One region of the Acidovorax sp. KPB24-07 genome, then DNA from elsewhere that is predicted to be linked to it. Evidence: predicted binding sites of a transcription regulator. Region 1 holds the regulator's gene; the other holds the start of a gene.
The links. The regulator LexA, encoded in region 1, represses DNA repair genes until DNA is damaged. The targets are predictions, from matches to a motif close to ACTGTATNNNNATACAGT.
Positions count from the first base shown of each region.

Region 2: AC27IQ_RS07605 (DNA topoisomerase IV subunit B) is a predicted target of LexA. The motif match lies at 3,105-3,122, and genes of this name have one in related genera.

Region 1 is NZ_BAAJYS010000012.1:3,620-8,765, reverse strand. It holds gene kdsB (3-deoxy-manno-octulosonate cytidylyltransferase) at 1-509, shown strand, start outside; gene adk (adenylate kinase) at 650-1,306, shown strand; gene AC27IQ_RS03345 (asparaginase) at 1,377-2,345, opposite strand; gene lexA (transcriptional repressor LexA) at 2,430-3,104, shown strand; gene AC27IQ_RS03335 (hypothetical protein) at 3,715-3,837, shown strand; partial or broken gene hrpA (ATP-dependent RNA helicase HrpA) at 4,100-5,146, opposite strand, start outside.
Region 2 is NZ_BAAJYS010000041.1:2,193-7,338, forward strand. It holds gene parC (DNA topoisomerase IV subunit A) at 1-221, opposite strand, end outside; gene AC27IQ_RS07600 (lytic transglycosylase domain-containing protein) at 237-1,019, opposite strand; gene AC27IQ_RS07605 (DNA topoisomerase IV subunit B) at 1,089-3,071, opposite strand; gene AC27IQ_RS07610 (MFS transporter) at 3,209-4,429, shown strand; gene AC27IQ_RS07615 (hypothetical protein) at 4,443-4,619, shown strand; gene AC27IQ_RS07620 (class I SAM-dependent methyltransferase) at 4,695-5,146, shown strand, end outside.

The DNA.
Region 1 (5,146 bases):
ACATCGTGGTGAACGTGCAGGGCGACGAGCCGCTGATCGACCCCGCGCTGATCGATGCCGTGGCCGCCCTGCTGCCGGCCCGCACGGACGCCAGCATGGGGACCGCCGCCCATGCCATCGGCACGCTGGCCGACTACACCAACCCCCATGTCGTGAAGGTCGTGCTCGATGCGCGCGGTCTCGCGCACTACTTCAGCCGGGCGCCCATTCCGCATGCACGCGACCATGCCGGCGCTGCCTGGTGGACGCAGGGGCCCGATGGCGCGGCCACCGGCGTGCCGCAAGGGTATGCGCCGCTGCGCCACATCGGCCTCTACAGCTACCGCGCCGCATTCCTTCGGCAGTTTCCGGCCCTGCCGCCCGCGCCCACTGAAGCGGTCGAGGCACTGGAGCAGTTGCGGGCGCTGTGGCACGGCCACCGCATCGCCGTGCATGTGACCGCTTCGGCACCTGGCCCCGGCGTGGATACCCCCCAGGATCTGGAACGCGTGCGAGCGCTGTTTTCCTAGCGTTTTCAGAGTCCCCGCCGTGTCAGGAAAGCGCGTGGACCCGCGTGCTATCCTTGCCCGCGATCAGAGCGCCGCATCCCGGGCCGGAGGCAAGCCCGTGGCCAGTGGCGCCAGCCGAATTCAACACTTAGAGGACATCCATGAGACTGATTCTTTTGGGCGCACCCGGCGCCGGAAAGGGCACGCAGGCCGCATTCATTTGCCAGAAATACGGTATTCCGCAAATCTCCACCGGTGACATGCTGCGCGCCGCCGTCAAGGCAGGCACGCCGCTGGGGCAGCAGGCCAAGGCCGTCATGGATGCGGGGGCGCTGGTCAGCGACGACCTCATCATCAATCTCGTGAAAGAGCGCATCGCACAGCCCGACTGCACGTCCGGCTTCCTGTTCGACGGATTTCCCCGCACCATCCCGCAGGCCGACGCCATGAAGGCCGCGGGCGTCAAGCTCGACTACGTGCTCGAGATCGACGTGCCCTTCGATGCCATCATCGAACGCATGAGCGGCCGCCGCTCCCACCCGGCCAGCGGTCGCACGTACCACGTCAAGTTCAACCCGCCCAAGGTGGAAGGCAAGGACGACGTGACCGGCGAAGACCTCATCCAGCGCGAAGACGACAAGGAGGCCACCGTCAAGAAGCGCCTGGATGTGTACAGCGCCCAGACCCGTCCGCTGGTGGAGTACTACTCCAGCTGGGCCAAGGCCGATCCGGCCGGCGCTCCCAAATACCGCGCCATCAGCGGCACGGGCAGCGTGGAAGAGATCACCCAGCGCGCGCTGGCCGCACTGGCCGGCTGATTGCCGACTGAACCCGCACGGCACCTCGGCCGTGCCTGGAACGCCCCGCCCTCTGCGGGGCGTTGCCATTTCAGGGGCGCCGAGGCCGGGCGAGCAGATCGAGCAGCAGGCTGATCCGGGCCTTCACCGGGCTCAACCCCTCCGAGTGGGGCAAGGCGTCCCCCGGCTTGGGCAGCACCCGGCCCAGCGGGCAGCGGGTGGCCACGCGCACTTCCACACCGCTCTCGTGCGCGCGCTCCAGCGCCTTGGCCAGGGCATGGTGCAGCGTGCCGTTGCCCGTCGCCGCCACCACGAGGCCATCCACGCCGTCGAGCACCAGCAGGTCGACGATGCGGCCGTCGGCGCCGACATGGTTCATGAGCACCTCCACCCGCGGCCACAGGTAAGTGTTGGCGATGTGGTGAAGCGCATCCAATCGCGGAACCGAAGGGGCCGGCCAGCCATGGGCCAGGCGAACCGCGCCCTCCTCCACCCAGCCCAGCGGCCCGGCGTCTCCTGAGCTGAAGGCATCCACGCGATAGGGGTGCACTTTCTGCACGTCGCGCGCGGTGTGGATCGTGCCTGCCACCACCGCCAGCACCCCGCGCGCCCCGGGCGTGGCCGCTACCGCCACCGCATCGAGCAGATTCTGCGGACCGTCGGGCGCGATCGCCGTTGCCGGCCGCATGGCGCAGGCCAGCACCACGGGGCGTTCGGCAGTGTCCAGGACCGAGTCCAGGAACCACGCCGTCTCCTCCAGCGTGTCGGTGCCGTGCGTGACCACCACCCCGCGCACATCGGGATCGGCCAGCAACTGCGTGCATCGGTGGGCCAGTTGCCGCCATACGGCGAAATCCATGTCCTTGCTGTCGATCTGCGCGATCTGCTCGGCTTCGATCCGGCCACGGGCCGCCTGCGCCAATCCAGGAATCGCCTCCAGCAACTGCCCCACGCTCACCTGCCCGGCGGTATAGCCGATGTTGTCTCCGGCCTTGGCGGCCTTGCCCGCGATGGTTCCGCCGGTGCCCAGCACCACGATTTTTCCTGTGCCCACTTGCACGCTCCAAAAAACTGGTTAAAAATACAGTGACTGGATTAAAAAACAGGCCTCTCCCTGCCTATCCGTTCAGCACCGGAGTCACTCATGTTCGACAGTCCCAAGCTCACCGCCCGTCAGCAACAGATCCTCGATCTGATCCAGACCGCCATCTCCCGCACCGGCGCGCCCCCCACCCGGGCGGAAATCGCCGCCGAGTTCGGCTTCAAGTCCGCCAATGCGGCCGAAGAGCACCTGCAGGCCCTGGCCCGCAAGGGCGTCATCGAACTGGTCAGCGGCACATCGCGCGGCATCCGGCTGCGCAGCGACACGGTGCGCTCCATCAATGCCGCCCGCGGCACCCAGTTCAACCTGCCCATTCCGGGCCTGTCGCAGCTGTCGCTTCCCCTGGTGGGGCGGGTGGCGGCAGGGTCGCCCATTCTCGCGCAGGAACACGTCGACCAAACCTACAGCGTGGAGGGCAGCCTGTTCCAGCACAAGCCGGATTACCTGCTCAAGGTGCGCGGCATGTCCATGCGCGATGCGGGCATCATGGACGGCGACCTGCTCGCCGTGCAATCCACCCGCGAGGCGCGCAACGGCCAGATCATCGTGGCCCGGCTGGGCGACGACGTCACCGTCAAGCGCCTGCGCCGCACGGCCACCGCCATCGAGCTGCTGCCCGAAAACCCCGACTACCCCGTCATCACCGTGCATCCGGGCGAGCCTTTCGAAATCGAAGGGCTCGCAGTGGGCCTGATCCGCAACACCATGCTGATGTAGCCCGCTGCACACCGCCGCAGGTGGCGGGCGTCTGGCGGCCAGGGGCAAGAAGCCCTGGTCAGCCAACCCTGCGGCAGTGTGTTTTTCCTCGGCAATCCTGCCTGTGTTCAACCCCCTCGCACTTCGCTGGAGTTTTCACATGGGATTTGCCCTGCTCGCTTTTTCTTCCTTTTCGCAACCGCTGAATGCTTTGGCACGGTGGCTGCGCGCGCCCGCCTGCCGCCCTCCGCGCCAAGACCGCAGGGCCGTCGCAGGCCAGCCAGGCGGCGGCGCCAGCGGCAGAGGCACGGTGCATGCCGTTACCCCGGGCCTCCATGCCGACGCCATCGGCCCGTCCGCCACGCGGCCGGCTGCCATCGAACCGCTGCCATGCACCGCCTTGGAAATTGCGGCGGCAGAGGGCCTGCCGTGTCCTCCAGCGCTCGCGCCCCTGCCACGGCGCTTCGTGGTGGTTCGGCCGCGGCAGGCACCGCCCGACCAGCCCTTTTCAGCATGTCCCCCCACACTGGCGGTAACCCCGTCTGCACGGTCATGGCCCAGCACCAGCGCCAATGACAGTGGGGCATTTGCAGGTTGCAGCCGCCCCCGGCCTGCTGCGCGCCCGCTGCGGGTGCTGGATCGCCGCGGCCCCGGTGCGGCGGCGCGCGTGCTGATCTCCGGCCGCATGGCCGATGTGTGCGCGGAACTGGACCGCCTCGTGCGGGCCGAGGCGGCCTTGCAGGCGCCGCATTGAGGCCGCACATCCCAGCCGCAATCAAAGCCCGGCAACCCTGAAGCACCCGGAGGTGCCTGGTGGGTGCCTGGTGGGTGCCTGGTGGGTGCCTGGTGGGTGCCTGGTGGGTGCCTGGTGGGTGCCTGGTGGGTGCTCGGGGGAAGCCGCTACGCGATGAATGGGGCCGAGCAGGGTTGGGCAAGTCTTCCACCATGGGTCCCCGTGCCCCGCCGCCCACCGTGCCGATGTCGATGCGAAGCGCCGCGCAGCCTGGCTGCCGGCCTCAACTGTTGAGTTGCGCCCAGAGCTTGTCCAACCGCTTCACGCTCACCGGCTGCGGGGTTCGCAGCTCCTGGGCGAAAAAGCTCACCCGCAACTCTTCCAGCAGCCAGCGCAACTCCTGCATGCGCGCATCCACGGCGCCCTTGCGTTCGGCTACCAGGCGCCAGTAGCGCTGCTCCTGCGGGCGCAGTTCGGCCAGCTTGGTGGCGTCGCGCGCCGGATCGGCGCGGTATTTGTCCAGCCGCAGCGTGATCGCCTTGAGGTAGCGGGCAAAGTGCGCCAGTTGCGCCCACGGTGCCGCAGCCAGGAACGCCTTGGGCATGAGGCGCTGCAACTGCTGCTGCGCGTCCTGCACGGCTTCGGGTGCGTTCTTGGTGTCCTTGATCTTGCGCGCCGCGGCGGCGTACTCCAGCAAGATCGTGCCGGCGAGCCGCGCGACCTCGTTGGCGATCAGGGTGAGCCGGCCGCGTCCCTCGTCCACCCGGCGCTTGAACGCGGCCTCATCGGTGGGCAACGGGTCGAGCAGGAAGGCCCGGTCCAGCGCCACGTCGATGATCTGGCTGCGCAGTTCTTCCTGCGTGCCCAGCGGCATGTAGGCCACGGCCATCTTCTGCAGGTCGGGAATGTTCTTTTCCAGGTACTTGAGCGCGTCCTTGATCTGCAGCGCGAACAGGCGGCGCAGGCCAGCACGGTGCCGGGCGGCGGCCAGTTCGGGCTCGTCGAACACCTCGATGGTGACGGCATCGCCACCGTCGATGAGCGCGGGAAAGCCGATCAGCGTCTGGCCGCCCTTGCGGATCTCCATCAGCTCGGGCAGCTCGCCAAAGGTCCATGCGGTGTGGCGCTGGCCGGCGGGCGCCTGCCGGGCCGCAGCGGCCGGCGCCGTCACCGCCGCAGGGCCGCGGCCCCCCCGCTGCAGCGGGAGGTGCTTCATTTTTGATAGCAGAATGCCCTAGTACTTCTTGCGCTGGAGCCTGTTTTTCTTCAAAACCCTTGGCATCACCGCCCAGCTTGAGCCCTGCCAGGGCCTGGAAGGCGCCGCGCGCCT
Region 2 (5,146 bases), on a different contig from region 1:
GCCACGTTGCGGGTCGGGCCCGAATACCCCAGGCCCATGCGGTCCATGGAGTAGAGGATGCGGCGCTGCACGGGCTTGAGGCCGTCGCACACGTCGGGCAGCGCGCGGCCCTTGACCACGGACAGGGCGTACTCCAGGTAGGCGCGCTGGGCGTAGCCGGCCAGGCCCAGGCTGTCGTCCGATTCGGGCGGGGAAAGATCGAGAGGGGTTTGGTCGCTCATTCGGGAAATCGAAGGTCAAGGGGCGCGCGGGGCGCCGACGGTGCGGGCCGGCAGGCCGGCCGCAGCGCTTTGGGATGGGGTGTCATCGGAACCGGCGCCCAGTTCCATGCGCACGCGGCCCGGCGTGGCCCGGTGGGCCAGCAGCGGTGCCGGGGGCTTGAGCTGGGCATACAGGCCCAGCACGCTTTTCACGTAGTTCTGCGTTTCGCGGTAGGCCGGAATGCGGTTGCCGGCGCGCTGCACGGCGCCCTCGCCCGCGTTGTAGGCGGCCAGCGCCAGGTCGGTGCGGCCATCGAAGAGGTCCAGCAGGTGCCGCAGGTAGCGCGTGCCGGCCGACACATTGATCGCCGGTTCGGTGAGCTTTTGCTCCACCGAGCGGCGCGCCTCGCCCGCCACGCCGAAGCGGGACGCCGTGGCCGGCATGAGCTGCATCAGTCCCACCGCGCCCTTGGGCGATACGGCGCGCGCGTCGAAGCCCGATTCGGTGGCGATCAATGCCTGCAGCAGTTCATAGTCCACGCCGTTCTGGCTGGCCGATGCGCGCAGGTGGTGCTTGACGCGCTTGTAGTCGGGGGAGATGTCGAAGAACGCCAGCAGCCGGGCACCGGACGGCGTGGCCGCGGTGGCGCCCGCGGATGCCGCCGCCGGGCCGTCGCGGGTGGAGTCGAAATCGTTGCCGCGAAAGAACAGCCCGTAGCGCCCGTCCACCTGCTCGGCCGCGAAGTGGGTCACGCCGCGCTCATCCACATAGGCCCACAGGTCGGCGCGCGCCGTTTGCTGCAAAAACAATAGCAGCATGCCGGCGCAAACCATGCGCCAGAGGCCTGAAAGGCCCGAACGTCCGAACCGGTCGCGCCAGGCCATGGCTCAGATGTCCACTTCCACGGCGTCGCCGTGCAGTTCCATCAGTTCGCGGCGCGCGGCGGCCTCGCCCTTGCCCATCAGCTTGGTGATGAGGCCCTCGGTGGCGGCGAAGTCCATGTCGCCCAGCTGCACGGGCAGCAGGCGGCGCGTGTCGGGGTTGAGCGTGGTTTCCCACAGCTGCTCGGCGTTCATCTCGCCCAGGCCCTTGAAGCGGCTGATCTGGCACTTCTCGCGCGCCACGCCGTCCTTGGCGCATTTGTCGAGAATGGCCACCAGCTCGCCCTCGTCCAGCGCATACATCTTGGAGGCCGGCTTCTTGCCGCGCGCCGGCACGTCCACTCGAAACAGCGGCGGGCGTGCCACGTAGATGTGGCCGGTCTCGATGAGCTTCGGAAAATGGCGGAAAAACAGGGTGAGCAACAGCACCTGGATGTGCGAGCCGTCCACGTCGGCATCGGACAGGATGCAGACCTTGCCGTAGCGCAGGCCCGAGAGGTCGGGCGAATCATTGGGTCCGTGCGGGTCCACGCCGATGGCCACGGAAATGTCGTGGATCTCGGTGTTGCCGAAGAGCCGGTCGCGGTCCACCTCCCAGGTGTTGAGCACCTTGCCGCGCAGCGGCAGGATGGCCTGGCTTTCCTTGTCGCGGCCCATCTTGGCGCTGCCGCCGGCCGAGTCGCCCTCGACCAGGAAGACCTCGTTGTGCGCCAAGTCGCGGCTCTCGCAGTCGGTGAGCTTGCCGGGCAGCACGGCCACGCCGGAGCCCTTGCGCTTTTCGACCTTCTGGCCGGCCTTCTGGCGCGTCTGCGCGGCCTTGATGGCCAGCTCGGCCAGCTTCTTGCCATAGTCGACGTGCTGGTTCAGCCACAACTCGAGCGCCGGGCGCACGAAGCCGCTCACCAGCCGCACCGCGTCGCGGGAATTCAGCCGCTCCTTGATCTGGCCCTGGAACTGCGGGTCCAACACCTTGGCCGACAGCACGTAGCTGGCGCGGGCGAAGACGTCCTCGGGCAGCAGCTTGACGCCCTTGGGCAGCAGCGAATGCAGTTCGATGAAGCTTTTGACGGCATTGAACAGGCCGTCGCGCAGGCCGCTTTCGTGCGTGCCGCCCGCGCTGGTGGGGATCAGGTTGACGTAGCTCTCGCGCACCGGGTGGCCGTCCTCGGTGAAGGCCACGCACCAGGCGGCGCCCTCGCCTTCGGCGAAGCTCTCGTGGTGCCGGTCGGCGAAGCCTTCGCCCTCGAACAGCGGGATCACCGGGTCGGCGTTCAAGGTCTGGCCGAGGTAGTCGCGCAGGCCGCCCTTGTACTGCCAGGTCTGCGTCTCGCGCGTCTTCTCGTTCACGAGGGAGACCGACACGCCGGGCATCAGCACCGCCTTGCTGCGCAGCAGGTGCGTGAGCTCGCCCATGGGCAGCGCGGTCGCCTCGAAGTACTTGCCGTCGGGCCACACGCGCACCGTGGTGCCCTGCTTGCGCTCACCGGCGGCCAGCGGTCGGGCCACCAGCGGCTCGGTCACGTCGCCGCCTTCGAACACCAGGCGGGCCACCTTGCCCTCGCGGTGGGTGCTGGCCTCCAGACGCAGGGCCAGCGCATTGGTCACCGAGACGCCCACGCCGTGCAGGCCGCCCGAGAAGCTATAGGCGCCGCCCGAGCCCTTGTCGAACTTGCCGCCCGCGTGCAGGCGGGTGAACACGAGTTCGATCACCGGGGCCTTTTCTTCGGGGTGCAGGCCGAACGGGATGCCGCGGCCGTCGTCTTCCACGCTGACCGAGCCGTCGGCGTGCAGCGTGACCTTGATCTTCTTGCCATGGCCGGCGAGCGCCTCGTCGGCCGCGTTGTCCAGCACTTCCTGGATGATGTGCAGCGGGTTGTCGGTGCGGGTGTACATGCCCGGACGCTGCTTGACGGGTTCCAGTCCCTTGAGGACGCGGATCGAGCCTTCGGAGTATTCGCTTGGCGGGGTGGAGGAGGGTTTGGCTGCCATGGGGGCGGATTGTAGTGCCGCAGGACCGGATGGGCTGGATATAAACCCAGCCCTCTTTTTACCCGCCGCCGATGCCCGCGGTGGAATGGGTCGCGAAGGCGTGCACGCGAATGCGCCGCTTTGGCTACATTTGCCGGATGCCTCAAGACCCCCAGAAATTGTCCATGGCCCAGGTATTGGCGTGTGGCGCCGCCATCGTCACGCTGTCCATGGGCATCCGCCACGGCTTCGGGCTGTGGCTGCAGCCCATCACCCAGGACATGGGCTGGACCCGCCAGTCGTTCGCGCTGGCCATCGCGGTGCAGAACCTCGCCTGGGGCTGCTTTGGCATCTTCGCGGGCATGGCGGCCGACCGGTTCGGCGCCTTCCGCGTGCTGATCGGCGGAGCCGTGCTGTATGGACTGGGCCTGGTCGGCATGGCCCTGTCGCCCACGCCGGCGCTCTTCGCCCTGACCGCGGGCGTGCTGATCGGCGCGGCGCAGGCGGGCACCACCTATGCGGTCATCTACGGCGTGCTGGGCCGGCAGATCGCCCCGGAGAGGCGTTCCTGGGCCATGGGCGTGGCGGCGGCGGCCGGCTCGTTCGGGCAGTTCCTGATGGTGCCGGTGGAGGGCCAGCTCATCGTGCGCCTGGGCTGGCAGGAGGCGCTGCTGGTGCTCTCGGCCATGGTGCTGCTGATCGTGCCGCTGGCCTTCGGCCTGCGCGAGCCGGGCTTTCGAAGCCGCACCACCACCCCGCGCTCGCAGACGGTGGGCCAGGCCATGGGCGAGGCGCTGCGCTACCCGAGCTTCCTGATGCTGACGGCGGGCTACTTCGTCTGCGGCTTCCAGGTGGTGTTCATCGGCGTGCACATGCCCAGCTACCTCAAGGACCACGGCATGTCGCCGCAGGTGGCCAGCTACGCGCTGGCGCTGATCGGTCTGTTCAACGTGTTCGGCACGTACATCGCCGGCACGCTGGGCCAGCGCAATCCCAAGCGCTACATCCTCGCCTTCATCTACTTCGCCCGGGCCGTGGCGATCAGCGTGTTCCTGCTGGTGCCGCTGTCGCCGCTGTCGGTGTACGTGTTCTCGGCGGTGATGGGCGTGCTGTGGCTGTCCACCATCCCGCCCACCAACGCCACGGTGGCGCAGATCTTCGGCGTGCAGCACCTGTCCATGCTGGGCGGGTTCGTGTTCTTCAGCCACCAGATCGGCAGCTTCCTGGGCGTCTGGCTGGGGGGCTACCTGTACGACACCACCGGCAGCTACGACCTGGTCTGGTACCTGGCCATCGGCCTGGGCGTGCTGGCCGGACTGGTGAACCTGCCGGTCAAGGAAAGCCCGATCCACCGGGCGCCGCAACCGGCCTCCGCCTGAAAAGCGCCGGAACATGCCGCCCACCCCGCACCCCTCGCCGGGCCCTGCCCGCACCGCGCGCCCAGCTCGCGCCCACCGGGCGTGGGCCTGGGGCGCCGCCGGCGCGGTGCTGCTGGCCGCCGTGTTCCTCCTGTATGCGGAGCCGGACTTCGTGGTGATGATGGCCGACCAGCTGTGGGCCTGCTTCTGACGATGGCGCCAAATCGCCTTCATGCCGGCGATTTCATTGCCTTGAATGCTATTATTTTCATAGCAAATGCCAGCCATTCACGGCCTTGAGCCGCCTTCGGAATGGGTCCGGCGCTGGGCCCATCTCCTGCCGCCCGGCGCCAGCGTGCTGGACGTGGCCTGCGGCAGCGGCCGGCACCTGCGCTGGCTCCACGGGCGCGGACATCCCGTGACCGGGGTGGACCGCAACCCCGACGCGCTGGCCCCGTTGCGGGGGCTGGGCGAAATCCTCTGCGCGGACATCGAAGCCGGGCCCTGGCCGTTGGCGGGCCGCACCTTCGGCGCCGTGGTCGTCACCCGGTACCTGTGGCGGCCGCTCCTGCCCACGCTGGTGGCCAGCGTCGCGCCCGGCGGCGTGCTGCTGTACGAAACCTTCGCCGCGGGCAACGAAACCGTCGGCCGCCCGGCCCGGCCGGACTTTCTCTTGCGGCCCGGGGAACTGCTGCAGGCCTGCGCGGGTCTGTGCACGGTGGCCTATGAAGATGGCTT